One region of the Microcoleus sp. Pol10D4 genome, then DNA from elsewhere that is predicted to be linked to it. Evidence: riboswitches for the same ligand, from Rfam matches in the RefSeq annotation. Region 1 holds a riboswitch; the other holds the start of a gene.

Region 1 (8,481 bases):
TTTACTGGTAGCTGAAGGGTTAAATCGCTTTACTTCTGTCGATCCTGAAGTATCGCGGAAGGTGGTGCACATCGGTACTGGAAACGTGATTTTGCTGGCGTGGTGGCTGGAAATACCCGGTTGGGTGGGGATTTCGGCGGGGGTTTTAGCAGGCGCGATCGCCCTAATTTCTTACCAAGTTCCCATTTTGCCGAGTCTTAATAGTATCAACCGCAAGAGTTTGGGGACTTTTTTCTATGCTGTTAGTATCAGCGTTCTCGTGGCTTGGTTTTGGCCGCTACAGCATCAGGAATACGCTGCTTTGGGCATTTTAGTGATGACTTGGGGCGACGGATTGGCTGCTGTCATCGGCCAGAAATACGGCAAACATATTTATCGAGTTTGGGGAATGCAGAAGAGTTGGGAAGGTTCTGCAACTATGTATTTGGTGAGTTTTGCTATTAGTAGTTTGATTTTGCTGGCGGTTCAAGGCAATATTTGGCAAACTTGGGCTGTGTCTGCTGTTGTCGCTTTAGTTGCTGCTACTTTGGAGTCGGTTTCCAAGCTGGGAATTGACAATCTGACTGTGCCGATCGGCAGTGGGGCGATCGCCTTTTTCCTAAATCAATTTTTGATAATTGGTAATGTGTAATCTGAACTTCCCCCCACGGGGGGAATTGCTGGATAGAGGTATGAATTCAAGATTTCGCAATTGCTATAAACCCGCTTGAGGGTAAGTTTTGTAACTTCAAGCGAAAAGGTGATTCATACCGTGAATCAGCAACGCCAATTATCAATTGTCTAAGTTCCGTTAAAGCAGCCGACGTGCTTGTAAAATTTGTTGTTGCCATTGCTCGAAAGCGGGGATGTTTGAGCGATCGTCTGTGGGAAACATCGCCCTGATTTGCTCCATCAGCTCGATCGCCAGCGGTACACCAAGCTGCAATTGTTCCAACACATCCCGCTGAGCAAAAACTGTTTCCGGTGTTCCTTCTAAAATCAATTTTCCTCGATCCATTACAAACACCCAATCAGCCCAGCGGTAGATGAAATCTAGGTCGTGGCTTGCTAAAAGAATAGTGGTTCCGGCGTTGTGAATTTGTTGGAGTAAACCGATCAGTTGTCGGGTGTGACGCGGATCGAGATAGGCGGTAGGTTCATCTAGCAGCAGCAGTTTGGGTTTGAGAACCATGATATCGGCGATGGAAACCCGCTTTTTCTGGCCCAAACTGAGATTGTGAATTGGTTCGCGGGCGAGTTCGCTTAGATCGAATTTGTCGATCGCCTGCTGCACCTGTTGAGCAATTTCGGATTCTGTCAAGCCTAAATTGTACAATCCATAGGAAATATCTTCTTCTACCGTCGAAGCTACTAATTGATGTTCGGGATTTTGAAAGACGAGTCCGATTTGTTGGCGTAGTTGCATCAAAGATTTGCGATCGTAGCGAAAGGGTTCACCTTGCCAGCTAATGATTCCCTGTTGCGGTTGATATAAGCCATTTGCTAACAGAAAAAATGTAGTTTTGCCACAGCCATTTTGACCGATCAGCCCGCACCGTTTCCCAGCGGGGACTTTGAGATTTAAACCCTGAATTGCTACTCGCGAACCGCAGGGATAGGAGTAGGAAGTGCGATCGAATTCGAGAATCCATTCAGACATATTTTTTATTTTTTATAGCCTTGTTCCCAGGCAGAGCCTGGGAATAAATACCCGGAGGCTATGCCTCCAATTACCGATTACCGATGAATGATTACCAATTACCGATTACCGCTTTCCATTGTATTTGTGTCAGCCTTGATCAGATTTTGACAACTGCCAAAGTTGCATTTCATAACAGAGATGTTGCTCAAAAAGTTGACTTGCCTCCAATCCTTCAACCACCAACTTCTTGAACCAGCGGCGAAATATCCAGCGCAGGAATTTGTGGACGGGCGGAACTGTGATCGCAATTAAATCTGCAACATAGATCATCGTATTCAGTCCATATCTGCGGAAAGTATCGACATACAAATCGATTGTTGGCAAAATATGGGCGGAAATATCCTCAGTTTTTACTAAAGTAAATCCAGCCTGCTTTAATGCTGCATGAAGTTCCGTAACAACATGACAATTAGAGAACATTCCCTCTTTATAATTAGCATCAGATCGCAGCATATCAGCCAGCAAAACGTAACCGCCCTGATTGAGGATTTTGGCGGCACCGTTAGCAATATCAACAGCCGACATATACTGGCTACTTTCGCTAAAGAGAATAAGATCGTAGAAATAGGTTGCTTTGAAGTCTTCAAATCTCGTGAGGTGGAAGATTGCCCGATCGCCCGTACACTTAAGAAAGCGCTGTTGTTGGAAAGGATCGGGTGCGAGCCCTTCGACTGCAAAACCTCGATCGAGCAAATAAGCCGCATTTCCACCAATCCCGCAGCCCACATCGAGTATCGTATGAGTGCCTTTGGGGATAGCATCCAACAGTTTTACAGTATAAGCTTGCTGAGCGAGGCGCAATCGTGCGATCGTTAGTTCGTCAGCGGGCACAGGTAGGGTTTCCCAATAGCCGTAGTGAAGGTAGGGCGAATCTGTCAGGCCCAAATAGTAATTAAGCGCTGCATTTTGGTAGCGAGTTACCTTGGAAATTTCGATTGATTTTGGCTGCGGCATTCGGAAAATTTAGTAAGTTTTAGGATTTCGGGCAGAGTTGAAATTCTTCCCAGCGCTTGCATACTTGTTCATAGCACTCAACAGGAGAAATTGCCAACTTTTGCAACAAATTGATATCAATCTGACCGTTGGCGATCGACAAAAATATAATTGCTTCCTTGGGTTCGTAGCTAGCAATAATTTGGAGCAGATTAAAAACAGTGTTCTCCTCTATTTCTAGTTGTTGCAAATAAACCGTTGCCTCCAAGTCGGAAATAAATTGTAGATCATACTTTATAGTATCTACGCTCCAATTCACAGAACCGTTAATGGGAGTATTGATTTTGCAAGCAACCAAGCCTCGTCCTTGATGCAAAAAGCCATTCCAAGCAGTATGTCCGATCGGCAAAATATTTTGGTGAATAAACAAGTTTTGCCAGTAGCCAAAACTACCCTGCCAAACACTATCTTCGATTCGCATTTCTTTCCCATTAAAATAATATACGCTTCAGAACCCAGATCGAATTACATCAGCGTTCATCTGTGTTTATCTGCTGATATCTGCGGTTAAAAAACCCCAATCCAATAATTAAAAAAATAATAAACTCACCATCATCCATACCTCGCAGATGAAAAACATGATTGTAAACAAATCGGCGGGCATCCTGACTCAGAGATGCAATGATCTCATTACAGTTGCGGGACAGCGCCGGATTCGCACCGAACTTTCCCCCTTGCGTCTGATGTGTGTTTTTCATCAGAGCCGATCGATATACGGGGATATTACCACTATTTGGGATATTTGACAAAAAACCGTCCGCCTATTCACCAAACTCAATATTTTCATACAAATCTGCCAGCGAAATTTCCACAGCAACAGATGTTAAACTGAGCCGATCGCCCATACAGCTATATTCCGAAAAAATCCACTTATTCGCATCAGTTTTAGAATATTGCTCGACCTGTAGCCGATATTGGTCGATTAACAAATACTCCTGAAAACTAGGAATACTGCGATATGCAGCAAACTTTTCATCGCGGTCATAAGCTTTGGTACCTTTAGACAGCACCTCAGCAATTAGCAGCGGATTGGTAATTGTATCCGTCCGTCCAGATTGCAGCTCGATCGGGCGCGCTACCACCATCACATCCGGGTAAGTATAATTATTAAGCTGCGGAACCCATAGCCGCTGATCCGAACTAAAAGTCCGATATGGTTTCCCTTTTAACGCCAGTTTCAGCGCAACAACTAAATTAGTGGTAATTTCATTGTGATCCGGTGTGCCGCCAGCCATCAGAACAATCTCCCCATTGATAAATTCATGCCGATCCTGAGAATTGATTTCCAATTCTAGATATTCCTCAGCGGTGTAGGTTTTGGTTTCAACTTGCGCGATCATACACAACGCTCTCCTTTAATCTACTCATTTCATTTTATCTTAAAAATTTGGCTGATTCAACAGAAAAGTAGATTTTAATCATGCTAAGAAACAGGCAAGATGCCTGTTCCATAAAGAGGGAATTTTCTGGTGGGGCGTGAGTTTGGCATCAAGAACAGGCAAGATGCCTGTTCCACAAAGATTGAATTTTGTTGTGGGGAGTAGGGGTTGGGCCGAAGATCCCGCCCGTGCGATCGCACTTAACAAACTTACCGCAACGGGACAAAGTTATAGCCAGTGCTTCCTCCTTGTTTAACTTGCACTAAAATCGGCTTACCAGCCCGATCGCCCGTGGGCAAAAACTTCACATCCTCGCTCGATCCTGCTGCCGAAAAACTCGCATTTCTGAGTGCTTGTTGCAATCCTTCCCGTGTATTGCTTTGCCGCAAGCCAGCGATCACAGCTTGAGTCGCGTCAAAACTCGTTGCTGTTCGCCAATTCACAATGCCTCCCCAACGCTGGCGAGCATTTTCTGGGAAACGGCTACCGGGATTAGTTTCAGGATGCCAGGGAACGGGCAAAACAAGCCCGTCAACGTCTTTTTGTCCGTCTTTTAAAGTTTGAAAAGTGTAGAGCGTAGTGCTGCCGTAGAGTGGCAATTTGCCTCGATTGATGCGAGCCAGAGAAATCGCACGGTCAATGCGATCGACGTGGGGCGCTACCATCAATCCTTGTGCACCTTTGCTGATAGCATCGGCGATCGCACTTTCGGGATTAAAAGACGGTAACGAAAAATCGCAAACAGTAGGAACTAATTTGCCTCCAGCAGCAGTAAGAGCTGCCACAAATTCATCTTTAAATGATATGTTATCCGGTGCTTGGGAGTCATAACAAATGGCAATATTAGTTTTGCCTGCTGTTTTCACTGCATATTCTGCTAAAGGAGCTGCCATTAAGCTAATATTGGGTACTGTCCGAAAGATGTAGCTGCCAAATCCTGATAGATTATTTGCAAAGCTAGTCGGTGTCACCATTACCAGTTTTTCTTGCTGATATATCGGAGCAGCTTCAAGAGATGCGTTGCTAGCATTGTGTCCAATTACTGCTAGTATATTCGGATCTTTTGTCAATGTCCTTGCAACTTCTCTGACAACCTCTTGACTGTTGTCATCGTTGACAATTTCTACTTGCAGTTTTGCACCGTTGATGCCACCGCTAGTATTGATTTCATCCTGAGCTTGGGCGACACCTCGAAGGATTTCTTGGGCAACATTGGGGTTGCTACCAATGGGGACGCTGACAGCAATTTTCAAGTAAAAACCATTGCTGGCTTTGGCATTATTCAAATAGATAAGGGTTTCCGGGTCGTTGCGATTTTGTTGCAGCGATTTCTCAAAAGATTCGCCTGCCGCTTGGTAATTTCCCTCAGCAAAAGCTTGAACTCCTGCTTGTTTTGCTGCTGTTGTTTGGGAGGCTACCAATATCTGATTTCCTAAACTGATACGATTGGCGATCGCTCCGGGTGCGATCGTTGCCGCTGTAGATGTAGATGTAGGTGTATTTAAAGTTTTGGTCTCCAATAAACCGGGAAGGAACTTGTATGCACCAAACCCAATTAAGCCGATGGCAATAATAAAAACAATGGGAGGCGGGCTGTTTTTTTTGTTAGTATCTTGATACATGATTTTTTCTCTTTATTTTGATACTGTCATTATTCATTCAATTACTGTTTACGTCAATTCATATAATTCATTAATTAAGTTCATAAAAGTCATATTTGTAATAGCTGTTGCAGGAAGTGCGATCGCCCTTATTCAAATCCGGCCCGCTAAACTAACGAGAATAGGAGAATTATCAACAATATTTCTGGAGACGCGGGTGTGCAGAAACCGGGTTTTTGGCCCAGAAGACGCGTTACAACCCACAGATTCAGTAAAAACCCGGTTTCTTTAATTGTGATGCGTAAGTCGCGTTGATATTAACCACCACCACCGCCACCACCGCCACCACCGCCACCACCGCCACCACCGCCACCACCGCCACCACCACCGCCACCGCTGTCACTGCTAATGGCTGGAATTACTTCTTCATACTCTTTGTGGTAAGAGCAGTTTCGACAATTATGGGTAACTTTCTGCTTTCCTGAATTGTTAGTAGTTGCATAAATCAAAACTTGATGAGTCTGTTCGACATTGAGCGTTTTGCACTCAGGACAGTATCGCTCTTTAATGAATTTGATAATTCCGATAAGAGGGATTGATAAAAAAACCGTTAGCATAATAATTCCTCCCGGTTCGCTGAAAAAGTCTTCTTCTCCCGAAGTAGATTGAGATTGCTTACCATTTTGCTGCCAACCAGGTTGAGGTATATTCAGAATCGCCTGCGGAAATGCAATCTGTACTTCTAATTCTTGTTCCGGTGGAATAGGCTGACTTGCCACAAACTCAAATGTTTTAGGATCTACTTGACGCGGAACTGCGGCTGTACCAAAATTCGTAAACGAGAGAACTTTCCCTGACAAAGCGTCTGGTAATTTAACCGTAACTTTTCCGCTATTAATCGGAGCTTTACGACCTGCTGCAATGGCTTTCCAATAAACTAAAGTATTCCCACCTTCTAGCTGTAATCCACCTACCACGCGATATTTGATGACAAAAGTATGTGATTCTGGCGCTTTTAATTGATGTTGCCAACGAATCCAAAGTTCATTGTTTTCTAGCCCCGTGCTACTCGGAATTATTTGATTATTTTCGGTAACGATCACATCTTTAATTTCATCGACCTTACCTAAAGGAATATAGCGATATCGTTCAGTGTTGTAGGCTGCTGTAAATACATATTTTTGCGTTTCGGTGACTAACATATCTCCGTTCGTCTGAACGTCGATCGCGACGTTGATGTTATCCCAGTAAAACGGTAGCTCTTGGGCGGCTGCATGAGTGACTGTGACTAACAGTAGGCTTAATGATGCTAGTAAGCAAAAAACTATTTTTTTGAGGAGTCGTTTATTTATCATAGGGTTTCCACAAGATAACTGTTGACTACAATTATTCAATAGGTTTCTTGTGGAGTCAATTCATAAAAATCATGAATTATACTCATAAAAGTCATATCTTTAGTCTGGCAGGGAATTCATATCAATTCCGGCTGCGCCGGAATGATATAGAGGAGACGGCAGTGCCGTGTCCCTACCGCGATAAATTGTAGGGACACGGCACTGCCTTCTCCTCATTTCTTTATTTATTTTCAACTTTGAAATACCATACTTAACATTATTAAAGTTGTACAACCAAACAGCGCTTCAAATATATATCTTTGTGAAGGTTTATAAGGATAAGAATTCCAAACGCGCAGTTCTCCATTAAAGCCTCGCGAGGCTAAACTCAGCGATACTTGACGGTAGCTTTCCAAAGTTCGCTGAAGCAATTGCCCGATTAAAATGCTTAAACTGTGCATTCCCCGCTTCCAAGTGCGGTAGCCACAGCGCGAGTTTTGAGCAATCCAAAGTTCATCGGCGATCGCCAATAAGCTAAAAATAAACCGATACATTAGTAATAGCAGTTCTGTGACTAACTCTGGACAGCGTAATTGTCTGAGAATTTGCAAGATTTCGGTAAATGGAACCGTCAAGAGGATGAAGTACATACAGCTTGTCGATGCGAAGGCGCGGGCAAATAGCAAGCTCACTTGGTATATTCCAGTGCGGCTCACATACAGATAAAAAGTGCCGATGCTAATGCCCCAACCTTGCCAAATATCCCACTGAATTTCCTGGATTTGACTTAACTCAACCGCACCCAGCGCCAAAGCAGGCAAACTTGTCAGCAAAAACATCAACGGTACCGACAGCAACCGCAAATACAGTTTCCCCGGAATACCCGCATAGATGACGATCCAGACGGCTAACCAAAGGCCGATAGACAATTGGACGATCGCCCCAGAAACGAGAGACAGAATTAAAAGGGCGATCGCAAAAGATAACTTGTGAGATGGCGGCAACCCGCGCAAGCGATTGGTATAAGCCAGACTATCAATCTGATGGTTCATTCCGACGATTTATGATCAGACTGCTGCCGAGATTGCGATCGGCCTTTATACAACCCAATGACGTACCCAACTACGCCAGCCCCCATCGCCGCTTGAGACGCAAACAATAGACTGGCAATTTCGCTGCTAGCCGGCTCAAACAAATGATTAAACCAAGGTTTATAACCCGGTTGAATTTCAGTAATTGCTTTCTTAGCTTGGTCATCGGAACCGCCATATTCACCCCGCACAAAAACGAGAGGAAACGCTGCCAGAACAATCACAGCGCCAGCCAACAGCCAATTTTGTCGCGAAGTAGATTGGTGATTTTTTGTAATTTTTTGACTCACGCCTTATGACTCCTGTCTCAATAATTTCAAAGTTTCCAACTCCGGCTTCCCGTAAGAATGCAGCCAATTCCAGACCAATAGAGTCAGCAATCCCTCACTAATAGCCAGGGGT
Region 2 (16,239 bases), on a different contig from region 1:
GAAAAAAAATGTTACTGTGTGATCGACAACAGAGGTTGATCGCGATCGGTGTCACAATAAAAAAGGGAATGGGTAATTGGTAATAGGTAATTGGTAATTGGGGAATGGGTAATCGGGGAATTATTCCATCTTTTACCATCCGTTAAATCCGTTAAATCCGGTACACAATTCCTGGCAAAACCCCCACCCGTTAAATCCCTTAAAAACCCTACATTGCTAGTTGCTCAACTTACTTCTAACTAATCTCAACTTTTGTCTTTAAATGAACAGTAAAAGTAGAGCCAACATCCAACTCACTCTCAACAGTGATATCGCCGCCCATCATCTGGCAAAACAAGCGGCTAATGGCCAATCCTAAACCGGTGCCACCGTACTTGCGAGTAGTCGAAGCGTCCCCTTGAATAAAAGGTTGAAACAAACCCTGCTGCTGTTCGGCCGACATTCCAATCCCCGTATCAGATACCTGCAAATAAACCCAATCGCTGTCGCCTGCTGGTTCGCGAGTCGCGCTTAACAGAACGGTTCCACTTTCGGTAAACTTCAGGGCATTCGAGAGCAAATTGAACAGAATTTGCCGGACTTTAGTCAAATCTGCATACATCACTCCCAAATTTTCAGAGCAAGAAACCTGCAATTGATTGTGATTTTTTTCGACCAAAGGGTGCAAAGTTGCAACAACTTCTTCTATTAAATTACTGAGGTCAAATTTTTCTAAATAAAGCTCCATCCGACCGGCTTCTATCTTAGAAAGGTCTAGAATATCGTTTATTAAAGTCAGCAAGTGTTTGCCGGCGTTATAAATTTTTTGGGTATCGGGAATGATCTCTTCGAGTCCCGATTCCCGTGCTTCTTCTTGTAGCATTTCGCTGTAACCGATAATCGCGTTGAGCGGCGTCCGCAGCTCGTGGCTCATATTGGCTAAAAAAGTGCTTTTAGCTCTCGAAGCTGCTTCAGCTTTGTGTAAGGCTTCTTGCAAGGCTATTTCGGCTCTTTTGCGCTCGGCAATTTCGATGCGGAGTAGCTTATTGGCGGCGGTGAGTTGAGCGGTGCGCTGATCGACGGTCATTTCTAGCTGCGCTTTGGCTTTGGAAAGGGCTTCCTGAGCCCGCTGGCGCTCAAATCCTTCGATCGCCAGCGCTACCAAATTTGCCAAAGAATCGGCGAAGGTGCGCTCCTCTAGAGCCCACTGGCGGGGCGCGCCCATATGTTCGAGAGAGAGGATGCCCACGATCTGGCCGCCGAGCCTAATTGCTACATTTAATATGGATGAATTCGGCTTGCTGGCATTTGGCAGCACACCGGAATTTGCGGCTAGGGAAGATGAGTGGGACAAATTCGTTTGTAGAGAGTTTTGAGTCTTTGTCGTCGGTTCTAAACCATTGTCCGATCGCAAATTTTCGCCCGGTGCGTCGCCTTCAACATCTAAAATTGATAAATTTAAATCGCTTGCCGGTATGGACTCCCGGCTCAAATGATTCTCCTGGGTGCGATCGTACACGTCGAGACAAACTAATTTGAGGTTGGGGATTTTCAACTTAGAATGATTCACCCCCTCGTGTTGCTCTGGGGCAGCGGTCTCTGTATCGAGTGCCTCTGTTTGGTTTTGGGCGAGCACTCTCTCCGTAAAATTTAGCTGGGGATCGCTGGGGTAGCGAGTTCCAAATCTTCCATGGTTGTAAAGCCAGACGCTGACTTTTTCCACATCCAAAGTCCGGGCTGCAGCTTCGGTAATTTCGCGAATTCCCACATTCAGCGCACCGCTGTTGAGAGTCCTCTGGCGACCTAGCTGCAACAAAGCCAAACTCTGGCGGCGGAGCCGCTTTTCGCTCTCTTGGAGGGTTTGTTCTGCTTCCTTGCGCTGGGTGAGGTCGTACAAGGCGCACAATGCTGTCGGCTCGCCGTTAAACACCAGCGACTGAACCGAGATCATCGCCCAGAAAGCGGTGCCGTCTGATTTTTTGCAGTGGATTTCGTAGTTTTGGAGGTATCCCTCTTTAGCAAGTGCCTCAAGTACCTTTGGGCGATCGGCGGGGTTGAAGTAAAAGTCTGGAGTGCTGCAGCCGATCAATTTTTCTAGGGGTATGTTCAGGAGAGAAGCCAATTGAGCGTTCGCATACAGAATTAAGCCGTCACAGAGGCGAGAAACTAATATCGGCACGGGAGTTGCCGAGGCGATCGCCCGAAACTGCTCTTCGCTTGAACGCAGCGCCAACTGAGCTTTGCTCAGTAAGTGAGCTTCCATCGTATCTGAATGTTCGGTGGTAGTCTCCAGCAAAAGTTCTAGGTCAACCTTTTCGCGCTTCAAGTTTTCAAGTTCCGCACTCAGGCGCTGAACGTCGAAAAGTAGCTGTTCTGTCGATGGTTCTTCCTGCATAGCAATAGAAAATTGGTAATTTTTAGTCGGTTCTGAAGTTTTTTAGGGTTTTGTGCTAGTTTAACTATGACTTATTCCGATTAACTTCAGCCACCCTCGTCCTGGTTCTCGGACTTAGCAGCGGATTCCTGTTTACCTTTTTCGATACTATTCCAATTCTAAGTGCAAGGAAGGCATCAGCCGCTGCAAGTTTTTCAGGGATTTTATCTGCCAGGGGATCTGTTTAGAACCTTTGATGGCGATTTGAATATTTTTTTGCTGGCGCACTTTGATCACAAATTTTGAGACAATATTAATTCCAGAACTATTTAAAAATTCTAGCTTTCGCAAGTCTAGAGTCACCGTGTTTGGGCAGGAGTCAGCCACTTCGTTGAGCAGATCGACGATCGGTGCGTATTCTTCCACCTGGCTGAGTCGGAACGCTCCGCTACAGGTGACTGTTTGCGTAGCCCGATCGTACTGGATCGTGTAATCTTTGGTCTGAATCTCCATACTTTTGTCAGTTGCCGGTTTTGAGTGGTAAAGGGGCTTTTGCTGCGTGAGCGAGGATCGAGCTTCAGGCTAGCACGATCAAAATTCAGCCGAATGCCGAAGGCCTTTGCGTGTGTAACTTTTATTACATATACTGCCAACTGTACCATTGCCGCAGGGCAGTTATGAGTTATTTTAGGATTTAGCAGTTGTGATACCAGTTGGCAAAAAGAATGCAACTGTTGACTAGCTCTCAACCCTGGTAGTCATCAGTCATTGCTAATCTAACGTTTCAAATCTCAAATCTCAAATTGTATGAGTTGTGGGGGTTAACGAGACCAGGTTTTGCTGAAGTTCCGAGCTATCAATTCGATTTTATTTCTCAATTTGGTATTGACAAAATCCCCACAATGTGAGACATATTTCACATCTGACACTGAAGTGAAGGGGAGAATATTTAATGGCAATTTCAGGAATTACAGAAAAGCTTTTGGCGGCTAAAAAAGCAAAGGGGATTAGTTTTGCAGATTTGGAAAAAGTTTTGGGGCGCGACGAAGTTTGGATTGCGGCGGTTATTTACCGTCAAGCTACCGCATCTGAAGATGAAGCGGAGAAAATTGTCTCGGCTTTGGGACTAGATAGCGAGACGGCCTCGGTTCTCTGTGAACCTCAGTTAAAAGGTTCTTTGGAGGCTTCGGTCCCGGTTGACCCCCTGATTTATCGTTTCTATGAAATTATGCAGGTTTACGGGATGCCACTCAAAGCAGTGATTCACGAAAAATTTGGTGACGGGATTATGAGCGCGATCGACTTTACTTTGGATGTGGAGAAAGAAGCAGACCCAAAAGGCGATCGAGTGAAAATAATTATGTCTGGAAAATTTTTGGAATACAAAAAATGGTAAGCCCGTGCCACTTTATTTTCAAGTGAAAATGAAAAATTCAAATTTGCTCGAATGACTCATGACTAATGACTAAAGCCTCAAAAGTGTTAACTTAGAAATAGAGATCGCGAAGCTTGACTGGCTTGGGTGTCCGATCGGGAAACCCTTCTAGGGCAAAGCTAAGGTCGCTCCCGCGGCAACTTCCCCAGTCGAAACAAGCAACCGCAACCGTAAATTAAGAGGCAAATATGTCAAAATATGACTCCCATCTGAGATGCTCCTTTTGCGGCAAGTCGCAAGAGTACGTCCGCAAGTTAATAGCTGGGCCCGGCGTATACATTTGCGATGAATGCGTGGAACTGTGCAATGAAATTTTAGAGGAGGAGTTCTTTGACTCCAGTAAAACAATTGGTCAACAGATTCCCCAATCAGAGGTGCGAGAGTCTCAGGGACAAGGAACCCGGCGCCCAGGTCGATCGAACAAATCGAAAATTGTTTTAGCTCAAATTCCAAAACCGACAGAGATTAAGCAGCATTTAGACAACCACGTCATCGGCCAGCATTCAGCAAAAAAAGTCCTTTCTGTAGCAGTTTATAACCACTACAAGCGCTTGAGTGTTGACCAAGCTAAAGATAGCGACAAGTCTTCCCCTGACAGTGATGTAGAATTGCAAAAATCCAACATCCTGCTAGTCGGGCCGACAGGTTGTGGCAAAACTTTGTTAGCGCAAAGTTTGGCGCAAATGCTCGAAGTCCCGTTTGCGGTAGCCGATGCGACGACGCTGACAGAAGCTGGATATGTCGGCGACGATGTAGAAAATATTTTGCTGCGGCTGTTGCAAATGTCTGATTTTGATGTGGAATCGGCACAGCGCGGGATTATTTATATTGATGAAATTGACAAGATTGCTCGCAAAAGTGAAAACACTTCGATCACCAGAGATGTATCGGGAGAAGGAGTGCAGCAAGCGCTGCTAAAAATGTTGGAAGGAACGGTGGTTAATGTGCCTCCCCAAGGTGGCCGCAAACATCCTTACCAAGATTTTATTCAAGTTGACACTAGCAAGATTCTATTTATTTGCGGCGGTGCTTTTGTCGGTTTAGAAAAAATAGTTGAACAGCGTTTGGGTAAAAAATCCTTGGGCTTTATTCAGCCAACAGAAACCGAAAGCAACTCGACTTTGCCGGCGAAGGATAAGCGGGCGGCTGATATTTTGCAGCAGGTACAGCCGGATGATTTAGTTAAGTTTGGTTTGATTCCTGAGTTTGTCGGGCGGATTCCAGTGGTGACGGTGATTTCGCCGCTGGATGAGGCAGCTTTGATGCAGATATTGACCGAGCCCCGAAATGCTCTGGTGAAGCAGTATCAGAAGCTGTTGAAGATGGATAGTGTGGAGTTGGAATTTGAGCCGGATGCGCTACGGGCGATCGCCCAGGAGGCCTATCGTCGCAAAACTGGCGCGAGAGCTCTCCGCAGCATTTTAGAGGAGTTAATGCTGGATGTGATGTACGAGTTGCCTTCTCGCAAGGATGTGGCTAACTGTATGATTACTCCCGAAATGGTCGAGAAGCGATCGACTGCTGAATTGCTGTGGCATCCCGCATGGCGGAAGCACGAAACAGCTTAATTTGTAATCTGTAGGGTGCTTGTGGCGCACCCTACAAACTTGGCAAATTTACTTTATGACAGTTAAAAAAATGTCAGTCAATGTAGCTAAAGCCAGTAAAAAATCGAGATTGCCAGTATCCAGTTTGCTGCCGAGGATTGCAATTTACAGCGCGGTTGTGGCTGGCATCATGGCGTCATTTTACGATTTCCAACTCAATATGATCGGCTCGTCAAGCGGTAAGAGATATTCAGAAAACCCACAATATATTAATGCCATCAATAAAGGGCAGGAAGCTTACTATGCAGAGTACGGTCAATTTAGCGATTCCATTGCAGAATTGGGTCTGGGAATTAAAGAACAGACCAAGAACTATCATTACACGATCGTCTCATCAATGGGCCCGGTTCAAACTAGGCACAATCACCGCGAACCAGCACAATTTGAAAGCGCGATCGCGATCGCGATCGCCAAACCTACGGAGACGAACCCCCGCGAGAAATCCTACACTGGCGCAGTATTTGCTTACAAAGAAAAGGGTAGCAATCTAATAAGAACTATTAGTGCTATATGCGAGAGCGATCGGGAGAACGCAAGTTATGCAGAAACTTGGAGTCCGCCAACTTTTGACGGCAAAGAAATTCACTGCCAGCCCGGAACAACGTTGTTACAGCGTTAACTGCCAGCCCGAACGTTAAGGTAAAACCTTGAAACTCTTTTGCGTCACTTTTTGACCGTCTAAGTAAAATTGAAACTGCCAATTGCCAGGTTTGTCATCTTGTTTAAAATTGTACCAGCACCAAGTATTTAATCGATCGCCCGTCGTTTTTAAATAAGATTGACTCTGGGCTGCGAATAGTCCTTGAGGGTTGACAACCTTACAATAACTTCTATATTCTCCTTTTGGCAACTTAGTACCACTGACAGCAAAATAGACTTTTTTGTTTTGCTTCAAAGACCAAAAATCTCTAGTTTTTGTCGATTCTAGTTCGTCAGTTAACATCTCTTGAGTGTGAGGATTTAACTTTACTGCGTTGATTACTGGTTTGATATCGACTGCTGTTTGAGGTTCGGTAAATTTCCAGAGCAAAGGAATAAAAATAGCAGCAATTGCTGTTAATAATCCGACTGATATGAGTGCGAGTTTTGACTTGTTACGCTGCTGAACTACCTCTAGGGGAATCAAAGCATTTAAGGCCGCATCTGCGGAAGGATAGCGGTGTTTGAAATTAGGTTCTACCATTTTTTGCAGCCAGTCAAGAAACTCGGGAGTTAGCTGCAGCAAGCGATGTTTAAAATTAATCCGCCCGGTATCGTCCATCAAACTGCCAACTTCGGTAGAATTGATGCCGATTAGCAAGCAAATTAGCGTCGCGCCGAGACTGTATAAATCCGATGCAACAGTTAGCTGCCGATTGAACATTTGTTCTGGCGGCATAAAGCCCAAAGTGCCTTTAACAACGCTGCTGGCGGCCACTTCTCCCCCGCCGATTCTAGCAAATCCGAAATCGACAAGGCTGACATTCATCCGGTCATTTACTAAAATATTTTCGGGTTTTAAATCTCTGTGGATGACTGGCGGAACCCGATTTTGCAGGTATTTGAGTATTTCTAAAACAGAGATAGCAATTTGCTTGATTTGTTGGGGCTTCCAGCGGTGAGAATTTGCCAAGGAAGGGGCATTTTTGTATTCTTGCACCATGCAGAAACCCGATGCAGTTGGGAAGGAATCTAAATAGCGGGGAATGCTAGGATAGTCGAGTTCTCGCAAAATCCGAATTTCTTGTTCGCACGCTTGATATTGAGCCCAATTAGCGCCTGTTTGGGCAAATTGAAATTGTTTGACGGCGACGGAACGTTTGGTATTAATTTCGGTAGCGAGATAAGTAACTCTACCGCCAGCGCGATTGTGTCCGAGTTTGCGGGTTATTTGATAGCCATAGTTGGAAAAGTCAGGAAAAGCATTCATAGGTAAATAGTTGATAGTTTATAGTTAGTGATTGAGAGTTGTGATAGTTAATAGCGAGGTTTTTAAGATTTGGATTTAAAGCGAACTCTCGAAACAATCCGCCAACAACAGGCAGGAATGCAGACGGTTAATGTTTGGTAAGGTTTTTCGTGAGGACTTCAGTCATTGAGGTTGAAAGTCCTTGCTGCGAACAAGTTTTTACGGTTTAATTAAATTTGGTCGGGATTTGCGATAGTTGGCCAGCATTCTTTTTGGTTTAAAAACGATCGAGTCAATTAACGGAATTCCAGTGACGGCTAGAGATGTCATTATCGTTCCTCCTACAACTAATATTTCTCTTGGTTCAACCCATTCTAATTGAGATTTAAAGTTTAAAAAGTTTATAAATGCTACTGACAAACTCATACAAAATCCGGGAGTAAGAAAAGCTCTTTTGGTAGCATCTACTTCAAGAATTTGTCTGGCTATCTGCTGGTCAATCAGCTTGTTAAATACCGAATTGACTATGTTGTAAATTATGGATGCCAGCGTTAGAATCCAGAAGACTATAAAGAAGCTATCAGCATACAATGAAAATGATAAAAGCAGCATAATAACTGCTACTATCGTAACATTTTTGAGCGTAACATTTGTAATCCTTCCTAGTATTAAGGCTCCCAGTAAAGTTACTGCTAGCGAAACCAGCACTGACCCAGCATACACAAATCTCATTAATTTATAATCGATCGTACCCTGCGCGATATCAAAAAGAATACTGGTTAATCTGCTGCTAATAACACTATAAAATATCAATCCTATTAACCCTCCACATAAAGCTAAAAACCAATTAAAATCATATTTGTTTAATTTGGCTGCAATGGCGATTTCGGCGACTGAAAATCCCAAGAAGCCACTCGTAACACTGATGGGAAGCATGATAGTAGTAGTCCCAAAATGCCAAAAGAAGCCACCCATCGGAGAGAAAAAAGTAGGAATTTCACTCAAGAAAACTATCAAAAGTGTGAACAGCAAACAGCACATAAAAGTTGCTAATAAGATCAAACAGCACCTAAAAGTCAGCCTGAATACCGACAAAAAATTAGTTTTTTGCGGTACGGGCAGCGGGGCTGTTGTAGCTTGCAATTCTATTGTATGAGTTTCGGGTTCAGAGTTTGCGCGCAAGATGATTTGGCGGTTGTAAGTTTGACTTGCCAGCAATTTACTCGTATCGACTGCGATTGTGCACTCGATATTATTGCTTTCAAATGCCTGCGGTTCAAAGGAGATCCAAGAGTGGTCGTAGGGCGTGTGGGGCGGATCGTTCGGATGGGGCGCGACTTCCCACCTGCCACAAAGCATTGTATCGGGAATTGGGTTGCTAATGGCAATAGTTTGTGTTAAGATTTCTCCATATTGTGTGGCGGTGAATTGAATGCGATCGCGCTCAATTCTCACTTTCGGCAAGCTGCGGACATCCAAAGATTGTAGCGCAGTTAAAGCATCCGCAGCCGACTGATATCTGTCTTGAATTCTCGGCGCTACCATCCTTTCCAACCAATTCATCCAACCCTGCTGCAACGGCGGTACTAAATGCCGGAAATGAATGCCATAATTGGCATCAACTAAATTACCGACATCCGCCGATTTTGTCCCAGTTAACAAGCAAATCAGCGTTATCCCCAAGCCGTAAAGGTCGGATGCTTTTGTTAATTTTCGGTTGAACATTTGTTCCGGTGGCATGAATCCCATCGTGCCTTTGACGACGCTGCTAGCCGCTATATTTCCACCTCCTAGCCGAGCAAAACCGAAGTCTACTAAATAAACATTGAGTTCGTCATCTATTAACAAGTTTTCTGGCTTAATGTCGCGGTGAATTATCGGCGGTTTCTGAGCTTGCAGGTTAACTAAAATGTCTAAAGTTGCGATCGCAATTTGCTTGATATCCGGCGGCGCAAAAGTCCGCGCGACAGCAGATTCGGCATTTTTGTATTCCTGCACCATGCAGAAACCGCTGTCCGTTTGAAAAGAATCGAGATAGCGGGGAATGCCCGGAAAATCCAGATTTTGCAAAACTTTAATTTCTTGTTCGTAAGCTTCGTATTCTGTCCAGCTAGCACCTAATTGAGCGAATTGAAATTGCTTAATTACAACTAATTTTTGAGTATTCGTATTTTTCGCTAAGTATGTAACTCGGCCGCCGAGACTGTTGTGTCCGAGTTCTTTTTCAATCTGATAGCCGTGAGTGGAAAAATCGGGGAAGGGGTTCATATAGTTTGTAGTAATGTTCTTGTGGGATGGGCTTCGAGCCCGTCATTAACAGGCAAGATATCTGTTACACAAACAGTGAAGTTTTTTTTGATGGGTTTCTATCCTGTCATTAACAGGCAAGATATCTGTTACACAAACAGTGAAGTTTTTTTAGATGGGTTATATCCTGTCAGCAACAGGCAAGATGCCTGTTCCACAAAGAGTTATTTTTTTTTGGGATGGATCGACATTACCAACATAACTTTTTTCCAAAAAGGCGGCAAGTGCGGTATGATGTGATTTCGCGATCGGTTCTAGCGGGGAGCAGCCGTTAGAGGAAACGGGGAAAGTTCGGTGCAAGTCCGGCGCTGTCCCGCAACTGTAATGAAACCGTTGTGGTTTCTCAAGTCAGAATGCCCGCCGATATCTAACTCACTTTTGAACGCATCTGCGAGGTACGGATGATGGATGGAATTAACACGGCTGTACGCACAAAGCACAGTTTATTTGTTTGCACGGCTTGCGCTAGTGTTTGGAAAAACGGCAAGCGCGAAGGTAAAAGCGGCGGTCAACAATTTATGGAAAATTTGTCCCAACTCGCTAAAGATTGGGAGTTTTCTGATAAGTTTGAGATTCAAGAGGTTGAGTGCATGAGTGCTTGCAGTCACTCTTGTGCGGTGTCTTTTGCTGCTGTTGGAAAGTATACTTATCTGTTTGGTGATTTACCAGCAAATGAGTTGGAAAGCGTCGAGGCTGTACTCGAATGCGCGGGTCAATACTATTCTAAACCGGACGGTTTGTTGCCTTGGTCTGAGCGCCCTCAAGCTCTGAAAAAAGGCGTTTTAGCAAAGATTCCTCCGCTCGCAAATTAGAGCCTTTCTCGTTACCATGCTCTGCCCATTGGTGACAACTTAACGTCAAACCGATCGTCTCTCTTGTTGTTATCGAAATCTAGATCCCCCCTAACCCCCCTTAATAAAGGGGGGACAAGAAATATTCTCAAAGTCCCCCTTCTTAAGGGGGATTTAGGGGGATCTAGACTTCGCTTAAAAGCGACTTTTATTGTAGATTTCAGTCTTAAGTTGTCACCTACGATCTCGGTCTGGTAACACATATGCAGAGGCTCTGCCTCGTATTAAAAGCGCTCGTTTATTCCAGCGAGGCTCTGCCTCTAGATTAGCATTCCCAAGCAGAGCTTGGGAACGAGATATCCCACCATCAAATAAGCACAAAATTATCAATGCACAAAATCCCTGTTACTGTCATCACTGGTTTTCTTGGTAGCGGCAAAACTACCTTAATTCGCCACTTATTGCAAAATAATCAAGGTCGCCGCATTGCTGTTCTGGTGAACGAATTTGGCGAAATCGGAATTGATGGAGAACTGCTGCGCGATTGCCAAGTTTGCGACGAAGAAGAAAATGTTAGCAGCAATATTGTAGAACTAACAAATGGTTGTCTTTGCTGCACTGTTCAAGAGGAATTCTTGCCGACTATGCAGGAATTGTTGAAGCGCCGAGAACAAATTGATTGTATCTTAATTGAGACTTCGGGTCTCGCACTTCCTAAACCTTTGATTCAAGCTTTTCGCTGGCCGGAAATTCGCACCGGTGCTACAGTAGACGGTGTTGTTGCTGTTGTCGATTGCGAAGCTATTGCTAGCGGTTCTTTTGTCGGTGATATCGATGCTTTGATGGCACAGCGACAAGCAGATGATAGTTTAGATCACGAAACTCCGATCGAGGAATTGTTTGAAGACCAGTTAGCCTGTGCCGATATGGTACTTTTAACGAAGGTCGATCGCGTAGATGCGGAAACTCACAAGAAAGTCCAAAGCTGGTTGCAGCAAGAGTTGCGTCCGAGTGTGAAAATTGTGCCTTGCAAAGGTGGCGAAATTAACCCCGATGTGCTAATGGGATTTAATGCGGCGGTTGAGGATGATTTGGAGTCTCGTCCGAGTCACCACGACACTGAGGAGGAACACGAACACGATGATGATATTAACTCGACTTACTTTATTGCCGATCGCGAATTTGAACCTGAAGCATTGGTGAAAAAACTGCAATCCTTGATGCAGCAGGAGGAAATCTATCGGATTAAAGGGTTTGTGGCGGTTCCCAAGAAACCGATGAGGATGGTGTTGCAAGGTGTGGGTTCGCGCATAGAATATTTTTACGATCGCCCTTGGCAACCTTCCGAACTCCGCCAAACCAAATTAGTGCTGATCGGTCGAGAGTTAGAGCGCGATCGAATTGCAGCTATGATTAACAACTAATTGTCCTCTCAGAGGGGCGGGTTTATCGATATTTTGAATTGCAGCAAATATTATTGGTAAAACTCGCCCCGACAAGCTCTCACGAACAATTTATTAACATTATTTAATATTGTGGGCGCTGCCAGCAAGTCTGGTGTACAATAGCGATAATGGTTATCATTGTACAATAATCGAGGTCAAGTATGGTGACTGCTGGGGCGATCGAATCAGTTCCTGTTACCGTTCTCACGGGCTATCTGGGTGCAGGCAAAACCACGCTACTGAACCGCATTTTAACACAGGAACACGGCAAAAAAGTTGCAGTCATCGTCAACGAATTCGGCGAAGTAGGCATCGACAACCAACTGATAATTGATGCCGATGAAGAAATTTTCGAGATGAACAACGGCTGCATTTGCTGTACAGTCCGAGGCGATTTAATTCGGATTATCGGCAACTTGATGAAGCGGCGAGACAAATTCGATCACATAGTCATCGAAACCACAGGTTTAGCCGACCCCGCACCCGTAATTCAAACATTTTTTGTAGACGAAGATATGCGGGACAAATTGCTGCTAGACGCAGTTGTCACTGTAGTCGATGCCAAGCACATCGGGCAGCACTGGGACGCAGACGAAGCTCAAGAACAAATTGCCTTCGCCGATGTAGTTTTGCTCAACAAAACTGATTTAGTGACTGAGAAAGAATTGGCAGAATTAGAAAAGCGAATTCGTGCCATGAATGCAATGGCAAAAATTCACCGTACCCGGAACGCTGAATTAGCAATGGATGCTTTGTTGGGCGTCAAAGCATTTGATTTGAACCGGGCATTAGAAATCGAACCAGACTTTTTGGGCGAACATACTCACGAACACGACGAAACAGTTACCTCCGTAGCCATAGTAGAATCCGGCGCTATTGACCGCAACAAATTTAGCGATTGGATGGAGGAATTGTTGCGAATTCAAGGCCCGAATATCTTTCGGACAAAAGGCATTTTGAATGTCGCCGGAGACAACAAGCGGTTTGTTTTCCAAGGAGTACACATGGTGTTTGATGGCCGGCCAGATCGACCTTGGAAAGCTACCGAAACTCCGAAAAATGAGCTTGTATTCATCGGTCGCAACTTAAACGAAAATCAATTGCGAGAGGATTTTCGTAAATGTCTGGTTTAAAAAGTAGCGAACTAACCCTGGAGTTTCATGCCGAAGCCATGCTGTCTGACTACGTAACTGCTGTTACTTGGTCGCCGGATGGCACAACTTTAGCAATCTGTTCTGCTGCGGGCGAAGTGATGCTGGCTGCAGTAGGGGCAGTTAATGAATTGTCCTTGCAAACGCTACAAAGTGCTACGGATAAATCAGCCGATTGCTTGTCTTTTTCCCGCGACAGTCAATTCCTAGCTGCTGGCGGACAAGATGGAAAAGTGCGAATTTGGCGCGTTAATTCTGGGGAATTAATTGCTGATTTGGATAACCAGCGTGTCTGGGTGGATAAGTTAGCTTGGAGTCCCAACTGCAACCAGTTAGCTTTCAGTATGGGCCGCTACGTTCAAGTCTGGAATGTTGAGGATAATGTTGTTGAAGTAACGCTGAATTTTGAGTCATCATCTATCCTCGATTTAGCATGGCATCCGATGGTTCAATATCTGGCAGTTAGCGGCTATCAAGGTGTCAAAGTTTGGCATGGTGAAGACTGGGACGAAGACCCGGAAATTTTATCAGTACCCTCTGCAACAGGTGCAGTTTCTTGGTCGCCACAAGGGGAATATTTAGCTTGCGGCAATATGGACAATACTCTAATTGTTAATGAATGGGGCAATTTTGAACCGTGGGTAATGCAGGGTTTTCCGGGCAAAGTTCGGCAGTTAGCTTGGTCGGATAAAACTAATTCCTTGGGTGCGCCTTTGTTAGCTGCTGTGAGTTCTAAAGGCATTTCAGTGTGGGAAAAACACGCTGATGAAAGTGTCGGTTGGGATTCTTGGGGGTTAGAAGTGCATGAAAAAGTTGTAAATGCGATCGCCTTTCAACCTACCACATTTTTATTAGCTTCCGCAGCCGCAGATGGTCAAGTTTGTTTGTGGGACGAAGCAGAACAATTGCTGCAAATTCTAGAAGGTGCAGAGGGCGGTTTTTCCTGTCTCGCATGGCATCCCGAAGGCCAGTTTCTCGCCGCTGGCGGCTGTGGAGGCGAATTGCTTGTTTGGTCAAAGTCTAGGCGCGACAAAGGCTTCGGGCGACGCTAAGTTCGCATACGCACCCGCTTGACCAAAACATATACAATTGAAAACTTTAGGACTTACCCACGGAACCCAGAAACCCGGTTTTTCCAGCGTCTACTTCGTTGGAGACCGTATCGAGTAAAAAACCCGGTTTCTCAGTGTCGAAGTGTGTCCTGGAGTGTTATCCCCTCTTTCTTGTCAAAATCCCTTGACTGGGACTGAACAGCAAAGCTACTAAAAATAACCCAAAAACAACTAATACAATTGCCGCACCAGACGGCATATTCAAATAATAGCTGAGATACATACCAGTTACGCTAGCTATAATCCCAATAAAAGCTCCTAATCCCATCATTAAATGTAGCTCTTTTACCAACAAATACGCCGTTATTCCCGGTCCAACTAATAGCGAAATTACTAACAGGGCTCCCACAGTTTGCAAACTCGCAACAATCGTCAGCGTAATCGCTGAAATCATCCCCAAATAAATCCATTTTACAGGCAAACCAGATGCTTGCGCCCCCAAAGGATCAAAAGTATAAAATAGCAGTTCTTTATAAAACATTTTAACTGTCGCCAAAATTATCAAAGTTATAGCCAAAGTCTGCTGCACGTCAGCAGGTGCAACTGACAAGATATTCCCGAATAAAAAACCGTCTAAGTCTAATTTTGTTGTACGCAAAACGCTAATTAAGGTGATGCTAATTGCTAAAAATGTAGATAAAATTAATGCCATTACAGCATCAATTTTTAGACGAGATTGTGATTGAATCCACGCCATAATAACAGCGCTGGTAATTCCCGATATAAACGCGCCGATCGAAATATTGAAACCTAAAGAAAAAGCCACCGGTAATCCTGCTAATACTGAATGGGCAATCATGTCAACCATCATTCCCATTTGCTGTACAATTAAATAGGAGCCGACAACGGCGCAGAGAATTCCTAGCAAAACGCCGACGCCGATCGCATTTCGCATAAACTCGAATTTGAGCGGCTCAATTAGCAAATTTAACATTTAATTACTGACCTCAATAATCTTATTGCTTTAACCGTAAATAAACGCAGATAGAAGATAATTATCTGCGTTTATTTGCGTCCATCGGCGGTTAAAAATAAATCTTTTCTACTCACGCTGACACTAAACTTAAATCGTATCCATAGGCTTTTTGAATATTGGCTGCGGTGAGAACTTCTCGGCAGGAACCAGTCGCAATTAACTGCTTGTTGAGCAACAATAAATTATCGTACTGTTTTAAAGTTTCGCCTAAATCGTGGCTGATTACTAGCAATGTTTTATTTGCGGCTTTGAGCTCGGCAAAAATATCGAAAATAATTTCTTCGGTTGCTTTGTCGATCGCGTTAAAAGGTTCGTCGAAGAAGAATAAATCGGCTTGTTGGGCGATCGACCTTGCTAAGAAAATCCGCTGCTGCTGTCCGCCAGACAGTTCGCCAATTTGCCGATCGCGCAAATCCCACATTCCCACCCGCAGCAAAGCAGCCTTCACCAATTCTTGCGACTGCTTCGAGGGGCTGCGAAACCAACCAGTCTGGACAGTTCGCGCCATCATTACCGCATTCCACACAGTAATCGGATAATCCCAGTCAATTTGCGATCGCTGCGGCACATAAGCCACCCGCGACAACTGCTGCTTCAACAACCGTCCCTGATATTTCACCAAACCCCGACAGGCCGGGATCAATCCCAGCATCGCTTTCACCATCGTGCTTTTCCCCGCGCCGTTGGGGCCGAACACACCGGTTAATTGCCCCGATTCTAACTGGAAATTCACGCTGTTGAGGGCCGAAATGCCTCGATAATTAACAGCTAAGTCTTGCACTTCTAACATAATTCAAGCTTTTGAGAACGATTCTTGTTCGTAGCTACTAGAATAGGATAACTCGAAAAAGCAATAACGATTATCGTTCCAAAGGTGAAAATGTTAAAGAACTGGGCTGGAAAAAGCGGCAGATTGTGCGGTGCGGCTGTTTTGGCAATTGGCTGCGGACTGGTTGGGTGCAGTGGAGGACAGAACGCCAGCAATCGGACGCCAGAGAGTCCGGCCGCAACTCAAACTCCAGCCAGTCGGGCCGCCAACTTGCCCAAAGTCGTCGCCACGACTGGCGTTATCTGCGACATAACTAAAGAAATCGCTCAAAGTTCGATCGACACCACCTGCCTCATCAAGCCGGGAGACGACCCCCACGCCTATCAAACCAAGCCGGAAGACCGC

What was found. A riboswitch is a leader RNA that binds a small molecule or an ion and turns the genes downstream of it on or off. The one in region 1 is predicted to bind cobalamin.
Region 2: linked by a shared signal. The riboswitch ahead of QUA36_RS20050 (DUF1636 domain-containing protein) and the one ahead of QUA36_RS10325 (hypothetical protein) in region 1 are both predicted to bind cobalamin.

Annotation. Positions count from the first base shown of each region.
Region 1 covers NZ_JAUBRA010000014.1:65,886-74,366, forward strand. The annotation lists gene QUA36_RS10310 (diacylglycerol/polyprenol kinase family protein) at 1-631, shown strand, start outside; gene QUA36_RS10315 (ABC transporter ATP-binding protein) at 791-1,639, opposite strand; gene QUA36_RS10320 (methyltransferase domain-containing protein) at 1,769-2,635, opposite strand; gene QUA36_RS10325 (hypothetical protein) at 2,655-3,095, opposite strand; cobalamin riboswitch at 3,253-3,397, opposite strand; gene QUA36_RS10330 (Uma2 family endonuclease) at 3,436-4,014, opposite strand; gene QUA36_RS10335 (ABC transporter substrate-binding protein) at 4,263-5,675, opposite strand; gene QUA36_RS10340 (DUF2207 domain-containing protein) at 5,972-7,009, opposite strand; gene cbiQ (cobalt ECF transporter T component CbiQ) at 7,240-8,040, opposite strand; gene QUA36_RS10350 (energy-coupling factor ABC transporter substrate-binding protein) at 8,037-8,369, opposite strand; gene QUA36_RS10355 (energy-coupling factor ABC transporter permease) at 8,373-8,481, opposite strand, start outside.
Region 2 covers NZ_JAUBRA010000043.1:953-17,191, reverse strand. The annotation lists gene QUA36_RS20085 (ATP-binding protein) at 236-2,374, opposite strand; gene QUA36_RS20080 (slr1659 superfamily regulator) at 2,522-2,866, opposite strand; gene cynS (cyanase) at 3,306-3,749, shown strand; gene clpX (ATP-dependent protease ATP-binding subunit ClpX) at 3,977-5,356, shown strand; gene QUA36_RS20065 (type IV pilin-like G/H family protein) at 5,412-6,014, shown strand; gene QUA36_RS20060 (protein kinase domain-containing protein) at 6,030-7,304, opposite strand; gene QUA36_RS20055 (serine/threonine-protein kinase) at 7,503-9,551, opposite strand; cobalamin riboswitch at 9,823-9,969, shown strand; gene QUA36_RS20050 (DUF1636 domain-containing protein) at 9,992-10,402, shown strand; gene cobW (cobalamin biosynthesis protein CobW) at 10,771-11,805, shown strand; gene QUA36_RS20040 (GTP-binding protein) at 11,988-12,959, shown strand; gene QUA36_RS20035 (WD40 repeat domain-containing protein) at 12,947-14,029, shown strand; gene QUA36_RS20030 (metal ABC transporter permease) at 14,187-15,023, opposite strand; gene QUA36_RS20025 (metal ABC transporter ATP-binding protein) at 15,136-15,855, opposite strand; gene QUA36_RS20020 (metal ABC transporter solute-binding protein, Zn/Mn family) at 15,946-16,239, shown strand, end outside.